DNA from 2 places in the Nonomuraea sp. NPDC049607 genome. Region 2 is predicted to be linked to the other one. Evidence: riboswitches for the same ligand, from Rfam matches in the RefSeq annotation. Region 2 holds a riboswitch; the other holds the start of a gene.
What was found. A riboswitch is a leader RNA that binds a small molecule or an ion and turns the genes downstream of it on or off. The one in region 2 is predicted to bind glycine.
Positions count from the first base shown of each region.

Region 1: another riboswitch for glycine. It lies ahead of gcvT (glycine cleavage system aminomethyltransferase GcvT); the one in region 2 lies ahead of gcvP (aminomethyl-transferring glycine dehydrogenase).

Region 1 covers NZ_JBFAOV010000007.1:17,073-21,474, forward strand. Annotated here, with positions in the region: gene AB0J97_RS15890 (M4 family metallopeptidase) at 1-488, shown strand, start outside; gene AB0J97_RS15895 (M28 family peptidase) at 569-1,942, shown strand; glycine riboswitch at 2,156-2,253, shown strand; glycine riboswitch at 2,274-2,373, shown strand; gene gcvT (glycine cleavage system aminomethyltransferase GcvT) at 2,408-3,493, shown strand; gene gcvH (glycine cleavage system protein GcvH) at 3,490-3,879, shown strand; gene AB0J97_RS15910 (L-serine ammonia-lyase) at 3,939-4,402, shown strand, end outside.
Region 2 covers NZ_JBFAOV010000006.1:193,304-197,705, forward strand. Annotated here, with positions in the region: gene AB0J97_RS14720 (FHA domain-containing protein) at 1-211, shown strand, start outside; gene AB0J97_RS14725 (MerR family transcriptional regulator) at 235-861, shown strand; gene AB0J97_RS14730 (bifunctional nuclease family protein) at 994-1,464, shown strand; gene AB0J97_RS14735 (MerR family transcriptional regulator) at 1,612-2,232, shown strand; glycine riboswitch at 2,281-2,377, shown strand; gene gcvP (aminomethyl-transferring glycine dehydrogenase) at 2,544-4,402, shown strand, end outside.

The sequences.
Region 1 (4,402 bases), on a different contig from region 2:
AGGCCACCTACAACCTGCAGATCGGGCAGAGCTCGCCGAACGACTACTCCTTCGGCGTGACCCCGTCGTCGGCCTCGGTCCAGGCCGGTCAGTCGGCCACCGCCACGGTCAGCACGCAGGTCACCGCCGGTCAGGCGCAGAGCATCGCCCTGTCGGCGAGCAACGTACCCTCGGGCGTGACGGTCAGCTTCAGCCCGTCCACGATCACCGCCGGGCAGTCGTCCACGGTGACGTTCGCGACCACGAGCGGTGTGACGCCCAGCACGTACACGATCAGCCTGAACGCCGACGGCGCGAGCGCCGACCACTCGGCCTCCTTCAGCCTGACGGTGGGCGGCGGCCAGGGCACCACGTGGCAGACCTACACGGCCTACACGGCCGGGCAGACCGTCACCTACCAGGGCGTCAGCTACCGCTGCCTCCAGGCGCACACCAGCCTGCCGGGCTGGGAGCCGCCCAACACCCCTGCCCTCTGGCAGCCGGTCTAAGTCGCACGACCTGGGCGGCCACGCCGGGGTGGCCGCCCAGCCCCCTTGAGCCCCTTCAGGAGCCACAGATCGTGAACGCCATGCTCAGGTTGGGCGCCGCGGCCACCGCCGCGCTGGCCCTGACCCTCACCTCGCCGGCCGGACCGGCCGGCGCCGCCGCCGACCCCCCGCCTGACATCCCCGTCTCGAACGTCACGGCGCATCTGAGCCAGTTGCAGTCCATCGCCACGAGCAACGGCGGCAACCGCGCCTCGGGCAGGCCGGGCTTCACCGCCTCGATCAACTACATCAAGGGCAAGCTCGACGCGGCCGGGTTCACCACCCGGGTGCAGAGCTTCAGCGGCGGCAGCAACCTGATCGCCGACTGGCCGGGCGGCCCGGCCAACCAGACCGTGATGCTCGGCGCCCACCTCGACAGCGTCGCGGCCGGCCCCGGGATCAACGACAACGGTTCCGGCTCGGCCGCGCTCCTGGAGAACGCCCTCACCCTCGCCGCCCGCCGGCCCACGCTCACCAAGCACGTGCGGTTCGGCTGGTGGGGCGCCGAAGAGGCGGGCATGGTCGGGTCCAGGTACTACGTGCAGAACGGCGGCGCGAGCGGCGTCGAGGTGTACCTGAACTTCGACATGATCGCCTCGACCAACGCCGGTTACTTCGTCTACGACGACGACGCGGCGATCCAGCGGACCTTCAACGACTACTTCGCCACCATCGGCCTGCAGACCGAGGGTGACAGGGAAGGCGACGGCCGCAGCGACCACGCCTCCTTCAAGAGCGCCGGTGTCCGGGTCGGCGGCCTGGCCACGGGGGCCGGGGCGGTCAAGAGCTCGGCGCAGGCCGCCAAGTGGGGCGGCTCGGCCGGGCAGGCGTTCGACCGCTGCTACCACAGCGCGTGCGACAGCTACCCGAGCGCCATCAACACCACGGCGCTCGACCGCAACTCCGACGCCATCGCGTACGCCATATGGAAGCTCGCCGTGGGCACCAGCACGCCCACGGAGAACGACTACTCGATCTCGGTGACCCCGTCGTCGGCATCGGTCCAGGCCGGTCAGTCGGCTACCGCGGCGGTCAGTACCCAGGTCACGTCCGGCCAGGCGCAGAGCGTCGCGCTCTCCGCCGGGAACGTGCCGAGCGGGGTCACCGTCTCCTTCAGCCCGTCCACGATCCAGGCGGGCCAGTCGTCCACCGTCACGGTCGCCACCACCGGCGGCGCCGCGGCGGGGACGTACACCATAGGGATCAACGGCGACGGGGCGACGGCGGACCACTCCGCCTCCTTCACCCTGACCGTCGGAGGGGACGGCCAGGGCACCACCTGGACGGCTTACAAGTCGTACACGGCCGGAGACGTCGTCACTTACCAGGGGGTCAGCTACCGCTGCCTCCAGGCGCACACCAGCCTGCCGGGCTGGGAGCCGCCGAACGTGCCCGCCCTCTGGGCGCGCGCCTGATCCCCACGCGGGCCGGTTCGCGCCGGCCCGCGTCCAGGCTGCCGCGTGCGAGCTGACCTGCCATGACCGGCTCGCGCGCGGCCACCAACGCGGCCGCGGCCCCGCCTCTCCGGGGCCGCGGCCGCTTTTCGCTGCGTGCGGTGTGCCGGCGAGATCCAGGGGCGAAGCGCGACAACACCCCCATGTCGGCACTAGGCTGACGGACATCACCGGCGAAACCGTGCGGGAGAGCACTCTGACATCCGGTCAGGGTCCCTGAAGGAGCAAGCCCTCCCCGCGAACCTCTCAAGGCAAAGGACCGCGCGGCAGCCCTGTAAGGCGTTCTTACGGGGAGGTGACCTCTGGAAAGCAGGCCCTGGGGGCCTCGCCGAAGGTGAAAGTCCGGTAAAACTCGGGCGAAGCTCTCAGGCATCCATGACAGAGGGGGAGGATGCTGGCATCCAATCCTGTCCTGAGGTGCGACAAATGTCCCGACCTACGCCGCTACGAGACGTCCACGAGGCCCTAGGCGCCACGCTGACCGACTTCGCCGGGTGGCTCATGCCGCTCCGGTACGGCAGCGAGTCGGCGGAGCACAAAGCCGTACGCGAGGCGGCCGGGCTGTTCGACCTCTCGCACATGGGTGAGATCTTCCTGACCGGTCCGCAGGCCGCAGACGCCCTCGACTACGCGCTGGTCGGCCACCTGTCGGCGCTCGCGCCCGGCCGGGCCAGGTACACGATGATCGTGGACGAGCGCGGCGGGGTGCTCGACGACCTGATCGTCTACCGGCTGGCGGACGAGGAGTTCATGGTGGTGGCCAACGCCTCGAACTCCGACAAGGTCCTAGAAGAGCTGAAAAATCGTACGAAGTCGTATGACGCGGTGGTCGATGACCGCTCCCAGCAGTACGCCCTCATCGCCATCCAGGGCCCGAGGGCCCAGGAGATCCTGGCCACGCTCACCGACGCCGACCTCGACGGCCTCAAGTACTACGCGGGCCTGCCCGGCCAGGTCGACGGCCGCCAGGCGCTCATCGCCCGTACCGGCTACACCGGCGAGGACGGCTTCGAGCTGTTCGTCGCCAACCAGGACGCCGTGCCGCTCTGGCGCGCCCTGGAGGCGGCCGGCGAGCCGCACGGGCTCAAGGCCGCCGGTCTGTCCAGCCGCGACACCCTCAGGCTGGAGGCCGGCATGCCGCTCTACGGCAACGAGCTGAGCTCCGACCTGACCCCGTTCGACGCGGGGCTGGGCAGAGTGGTGAAATTCGACAAGCCCGGTGACTTCGTCGGCCGGGCGGCGCTGGAGGCGGTCAAGGACGACCAGCCCCGCCGCCGCCTCGTCGGCCTGGTCGCCCAGGGCCGCCGGGTGCCGCGTCACGGCTACCCGGTCACCCGCGACGGCGCCGTCGTCGGCGAGGTCACCAGCGGTGCGCCCTCCCAGACCCTGGGGAAGCCCATCGCGATGGCCTACGTGGACGCCGGGGTCGACACAGGTCTGGCCGTGGACATCCGGGGCAGCCAAGAACCTATGGACCTGGTCGAGCTGCCCTTCTACAGGAGGAACAAGTGAGCAACATCCCTGACGACCTGAACTACACCAAGGAGCACGAGTGGGTGTCGGGCGTGGACGACGGCATCACCGTGACCGTCGGCATCACGGCCTTCGCCGCCGAGGCTCTTGGTGACGTCGTCTTCGTGCAGCTCCCCGAGGTCGGTTCGACCGTCGAGACGGGTGACTCGGTCGGCGAGGTCGAGTCCACCAAGTCGGTGAGCGAGATCTACTCGCCCGTCGGCGGCGAGATCGTCGAGGTGAACCAGGCCGTGGTCGACGACCCGTCCCTGGCCAACAGCGACCCGTACGGCGACGGCTGGATGTTCCGCGTGCGCATGGAAGGCGACGCGGAGGACCTGCTGTCCGCCGAGGAGTACACCGCGCTCACCTCAGGCGAGTCCTGACACCAACGCCGGGGCCCGCGGCGGGCCCCGGCACTTCCTGAACTGAAGGGCGCCCATCAATGGCGATCAGCGTCTTCGACCTCTTCAAGATCGGCATCGGACCGTCCAGCTCCCACACCGGCGGCCCGATGGCCGCCGCGCACAAGTTCGCCCGTGGTCTGCATGACGACGGCCTGCTCCCCCGCGTGGCCCGCGTCGAGGTCATCCTGTACGGCTCGCTCGGCCTGACCGGCAAGGGCCACGGCAGCGACAAGGCGGTGCTGCTGGGCCTGTCCGGCGAGAAGCCCGAGCTGGTCGACGTCGACTCCATCGACGCCCGCCTGGCCGAGATACGCGCCTCGGGCACGGTCACGCTGTTCGGCACCCGTGAGATCCCCTTCGTCGTGGGCCAGGACCTCGTCTTCGAACGCAAGATCTCCCTGCCCGAGCACCCCAACGGCATGCGCTTCACCGCCCGCGACGAGCAGGGCGAGACCCTGCGCGAGAAGGTCTACTTCTCCGTCGGCGGCGGCTTCGTCGTGGA
Region 2 (4,402 bases):
CATCTTCCTCGACGACATCACCGTCTCCCGCCGCCACGTCGAGTTCTACCGCCACCGCGGCGGCCAGTTCTCCGTGCGCGACGTCGGCAGCCTCAACGGCACCTACGTCAACCGAGAGCGCATCGAGGAGGTCCCCCTGCACTCCGGAGACGAGGTGCAGATCGGCAAGTTCCGCCTCGTCTTCCTGATGAGGGTCAACGCCGGCGCATGAGCTCACAGGCGGCACGCTCGCACATGAGCATCGGGGAGGTGCTCGCCCTGCTGCAGGGCGAGTTCCCCGACGTCACCGTGTCCAAGATCCGTTTCCTGGAGGGTGAGGGGCTCATCGAGCCCGAGCGCAGCCCCTCGGGCTACCGCAAGTTCACCCACCTCCACGTCGAGCAACTGCGTTTCATCCTGACCGAGCAGCGTGACCACTACCTGCCGCTGCGGGTGATCAAGGACAGGATGGCGGAGAGCTTCGGCCTTCCGCGCGCGGTGCAGCAGACGCAGGAGATCCGGTTCGACCGGGCCGAGCTGCTGGAAGCCGCCGGCATCGACGAGGAGACCCTCGCCGAGCTGGAGGACTACGGCCTGCTCGCCCCCGTGGCCAGGCGCTACGACGAGGAGGCGCTGAAGGTCGCGCGCAGCGTCGGCGCCCTGGCCCGCTTCGGCCTGCACGCCCGCCACCTGCGCGCGGTCAAGGCCGCCGCCGAGCGGGAGTGCGGCCTGGTCGAGCAGACCGTCGCGCCCATACTCAAGCGGCGCGCCCCCGGAGCCATCGGCGAGGCCGACGAGGCGGCCAGGGAGCTGTCCCAGCTCCTGCTCGACCTGCACGCCTCTCTGGTGCGCAGCGGGGTCAGGTCTGTCCTGGGCCGCTGAGGGCACAGAGCTGGAAGGCCGGGGCACATTCCAGGCCTGCCGGGTGTTACGTTGAAATGCATAAGCGTGTAGCAGAAGCGACCCAGTCAACAGCTGTGCCGGGCGACCGGCCGGTCGAATACGGAGCAGCCCGTGTTGCAGATGGAGGTCGTGGGCGTTCGAGTTGAGATGCCCACAAATCAGCCGATCGTCTTGCTCAAGGAGGCACACGGGGAACGGTTCCTTCCGATCTGGATCGGCATGACCGAGGCGACCGCGATCGCCCTGGCGCAGGCCGAGGAGCCGCCGCCCCGGCCGCTCACTCACGACCTGTTCAGGGACGTGCTGAGCGCGCTCGGCGTCGGGCTGCGCGCGGTCAACATCGTGGCCCTGCGTGACGGTATCTTCTTCGCCGACCTTGTGTTCTCCAACGGCGTGGAGGTGAGCGCCAGGCCGTCCGACTCGATCGCCTTGGCCCTGCGCACCGGCGCCCGCATCTTCGCCAGCGAAGAGGTGGTCCAGGAGGCCGGTGTGATCATCCCGGACGACCAGGAGGACGAGGTGGAGAAGTTCAGGGAGTTCCTTGACACGATCACTCCCGAGGACTTCGGCAGGGCGGGGTAGGTATTTCAGTGCATTTACGCTTCACGACGCGCCGAGCCGGATCGTTGACTGAGCATGGTCACGGTCCTACGGTGCAAGTGAAACCCGTGGTCGCCCTTTACGAACCCCCAGATCAGGCCGCGGGATGAGAGAAAGCCGGAGGTCCGCGTGGCGGTCAGCAGCGGCGAGGGAAAGACGGCCGGCCAGGAAGATCCGGTGCGGCGCGAGAGCGCGCGGCAGCGTGCCGGAGAGCAGGGCCTGCTCTTCGACGAGCAGCCCACGACGCTGCCCGCCGACATCGGATACCGCGGGCCCACGGCCTGCTCGGCGGCCGGCATCACCTACAGGCAGCTCGACTACTGGGCGCGTACCGGCCTGGTGGAGCCCACGATAAGAGCCGCGCACGGCTCGGGTTCGCAGCGGCTCTACAGCTTCCGCGACATCCTGGTGCTCAAGGTCGTCAAGCGGCTGCTCGACACGGGCGTGTCGTTGCAGCAGATCCGCACCGCGGTGCAGCACCTGCGTGACCGCGGGGTCGCCGACCTCGCGCAGATCACGCTCATGAGCGACGGAGTCAGCGTCTACGAGTGCACCTCGGCCGACGAGGTGATCGATCTCCTCCAGGGCGGGCAGGGCGTGTTCGGCATCGCGCTCGGCCGGGTCTGGCGCGAGGTCGAGGGCTCCCTCGCGGAGCTGCCGGGGGAACGGGCGGCGGTCGAGGACAGCGTCCCGGCCGACCATCCCACTGACGAGCTCGCCAAGCGGCGTCGCGCACGCCGCACGGGGTGAGCTGAACCGCTGAACACACCGTAGTAATCTAGGACAGAGTAAGGCTGACGACCCCGTGCGGGAGAGTCCCTGGGCCTCGGTCCTGGGGCGCCGAAGGAGCAACCCTCCCCGGAATCTCTCAGGCATCCCGTACCGCTCGGGCGAGGCAACTCTGGAAAGCAGGTGCGTCCGCCAGGCGCACCTCACCGACGGTGCAAGCCCCACGGCGGGGTGAAGCTCTCAGGTCGCGATGACGTCGCGCTGACAGAGGGGGAGATCCGGCACTCGCCCGCGCCCCGGCGCCGGTCTCCACGCCTCAGGAGGCAACCTCCATGACCGACCTGTCCGCTCCGCCGTTCTCGTCCCGGCACATCGGCCCATCGGAGTCCGAGCAGCAGCGCATGCTCGAGGCCGTGGGCTTCGAGTCCGTCGGCGATCTGGTGGCCGTGGCCGTCCCCGAGGCCATCAGGGCCAAGGACCGGCTCCAGCTCCCGCCCGCCGCGAGCGAGACCGAGGCCATCGCCGAGCTGCGCGAGCTGGCCTCCCGCAACCGGGTGCTGACCTCCATGATCGGACTGGGCTACTACGACACCGTCACGCCCGCCGTCATCCGGCGCAACCTGCTGGAGAACCCGGGCTGGTACACCGCCTACACGCCGTACCAGCCGGAGATCTCGCAGGGCCGCCTGGAGGCGCTGCTGAACTTCCAGACGGTCGTCTCCGACCTGACCGGCCTCGACGTCGCCGGCGCCTCCCTGCTGGACGAGAGCACCGCCGCGGCCGAGGCCATGACGCTGGCCCGCCGGGCGGGCAGGTCCAAGAGCGACGTGTTCGTCGTCGACGCCGACACGCTGCCCCAGACCAAGGCCGTGCTGGCCACCCGCGCCGAGCCGCTCGGCATCACGCTGGTCGAGCACGACCTCGACGGCGACCTGCCCGAGTGCTTCGGCGTGCTGGTGCAGTACCCGGGCGCCTCGGGCCGCCTGCGCGACTTCCGCGACGTGGCCGCCAGGGCGCACGAGGCGGGCGCGCTCGTCGTGGCCGCCGCCGACCTGCTGGCCCTCACGCTCGTGGCCGCCCCCGGCGAGCTGGGCGCCGACATCGCCGTCGGCTCCTCCCAGCGCTTCGGCGTCTCCTTCGGCTTCGGCGGGCCGCACGCGGCCTACATGTCCGTACGCGAGGGCCTGCAGCGGCAGATGCCCGGCCGCCTGGTCGGCGTGTCGGTCGACGTCGACGGCGACCCCGCCTACCGGCTGGCCCTGCAGACCCGCGAGCAGCACATCCGCCGCGAGAAGGCCACCAGCAACATCTGCACCGCCCAGGTCCTGCTGGCCGTGATCGCCGGCATGTACGCCGTCTACCACGGCCCCGAGGGCCTGCGCCGGATCGCCCGGCGGGTGCACCGGCACGCCGTCGCGCTGGCCGGCGGGCTGCGCGAGGCCGGCCTGGAGGTCGTGCACGGAGAGTTCTTCGACACCGTGCTCGTCCGCGTGCCCGGCCGGGCCGCCGAGGTGGTCGCCGCCGCCGCCGAGCGGGGCGTCAACCTGTGGCAGGCCGGTGACGACCACGTCTCCGTCGCCTGTGACGAGAAGACCGGCGCGGCCGAGCTGGTCAAGGTGTGGGCCGCCTTCGGCGTCGAGCGCGCGGACGCGGACGTGGACCTGGCGGCCGACGCGCTGCCGGCCGACCTGGTGCGCGAGTCGGACTTCCTGACCCACCCGGTCTTCCACAGCCACCGCTCCGAGACCGCGATGCTGCGCTACCTGCGCAGGCTCCAGGACAAGGACATCGCGCTCGACCGTTCGATGATCCCGCTCGGCTCCTGCACGATGAAGCTGAACGCGACCACCGAGATGGAGCCGATCACCTGGCCGGAGTTCGCGGGCGTGCACCCGTACGCGCCGGAGGCCCAGACCGAGGGCTACCGGGACCTCATCGGCACGCTGGAGGGCTGGCTGGCCGAGGTGACCGGCTACGACGCGGTCTCCATCCAGCCGAACGCGGGCTCCCAGGGCGAGTTCGCCGGCCTGCTGGCCATCCGCGCCTACCACCAGGCCAACGGCGACACCGAGCGCGACGTGTGCCTGATCCCGTCCTCGGCGCACGGCACGAACGCGGCCAGCGCCGTCATGGCGGGCATGCGGGTCGTGGTCGTGGCCTGCGACAGCGACGGGAACGTCGACCTGGCCGA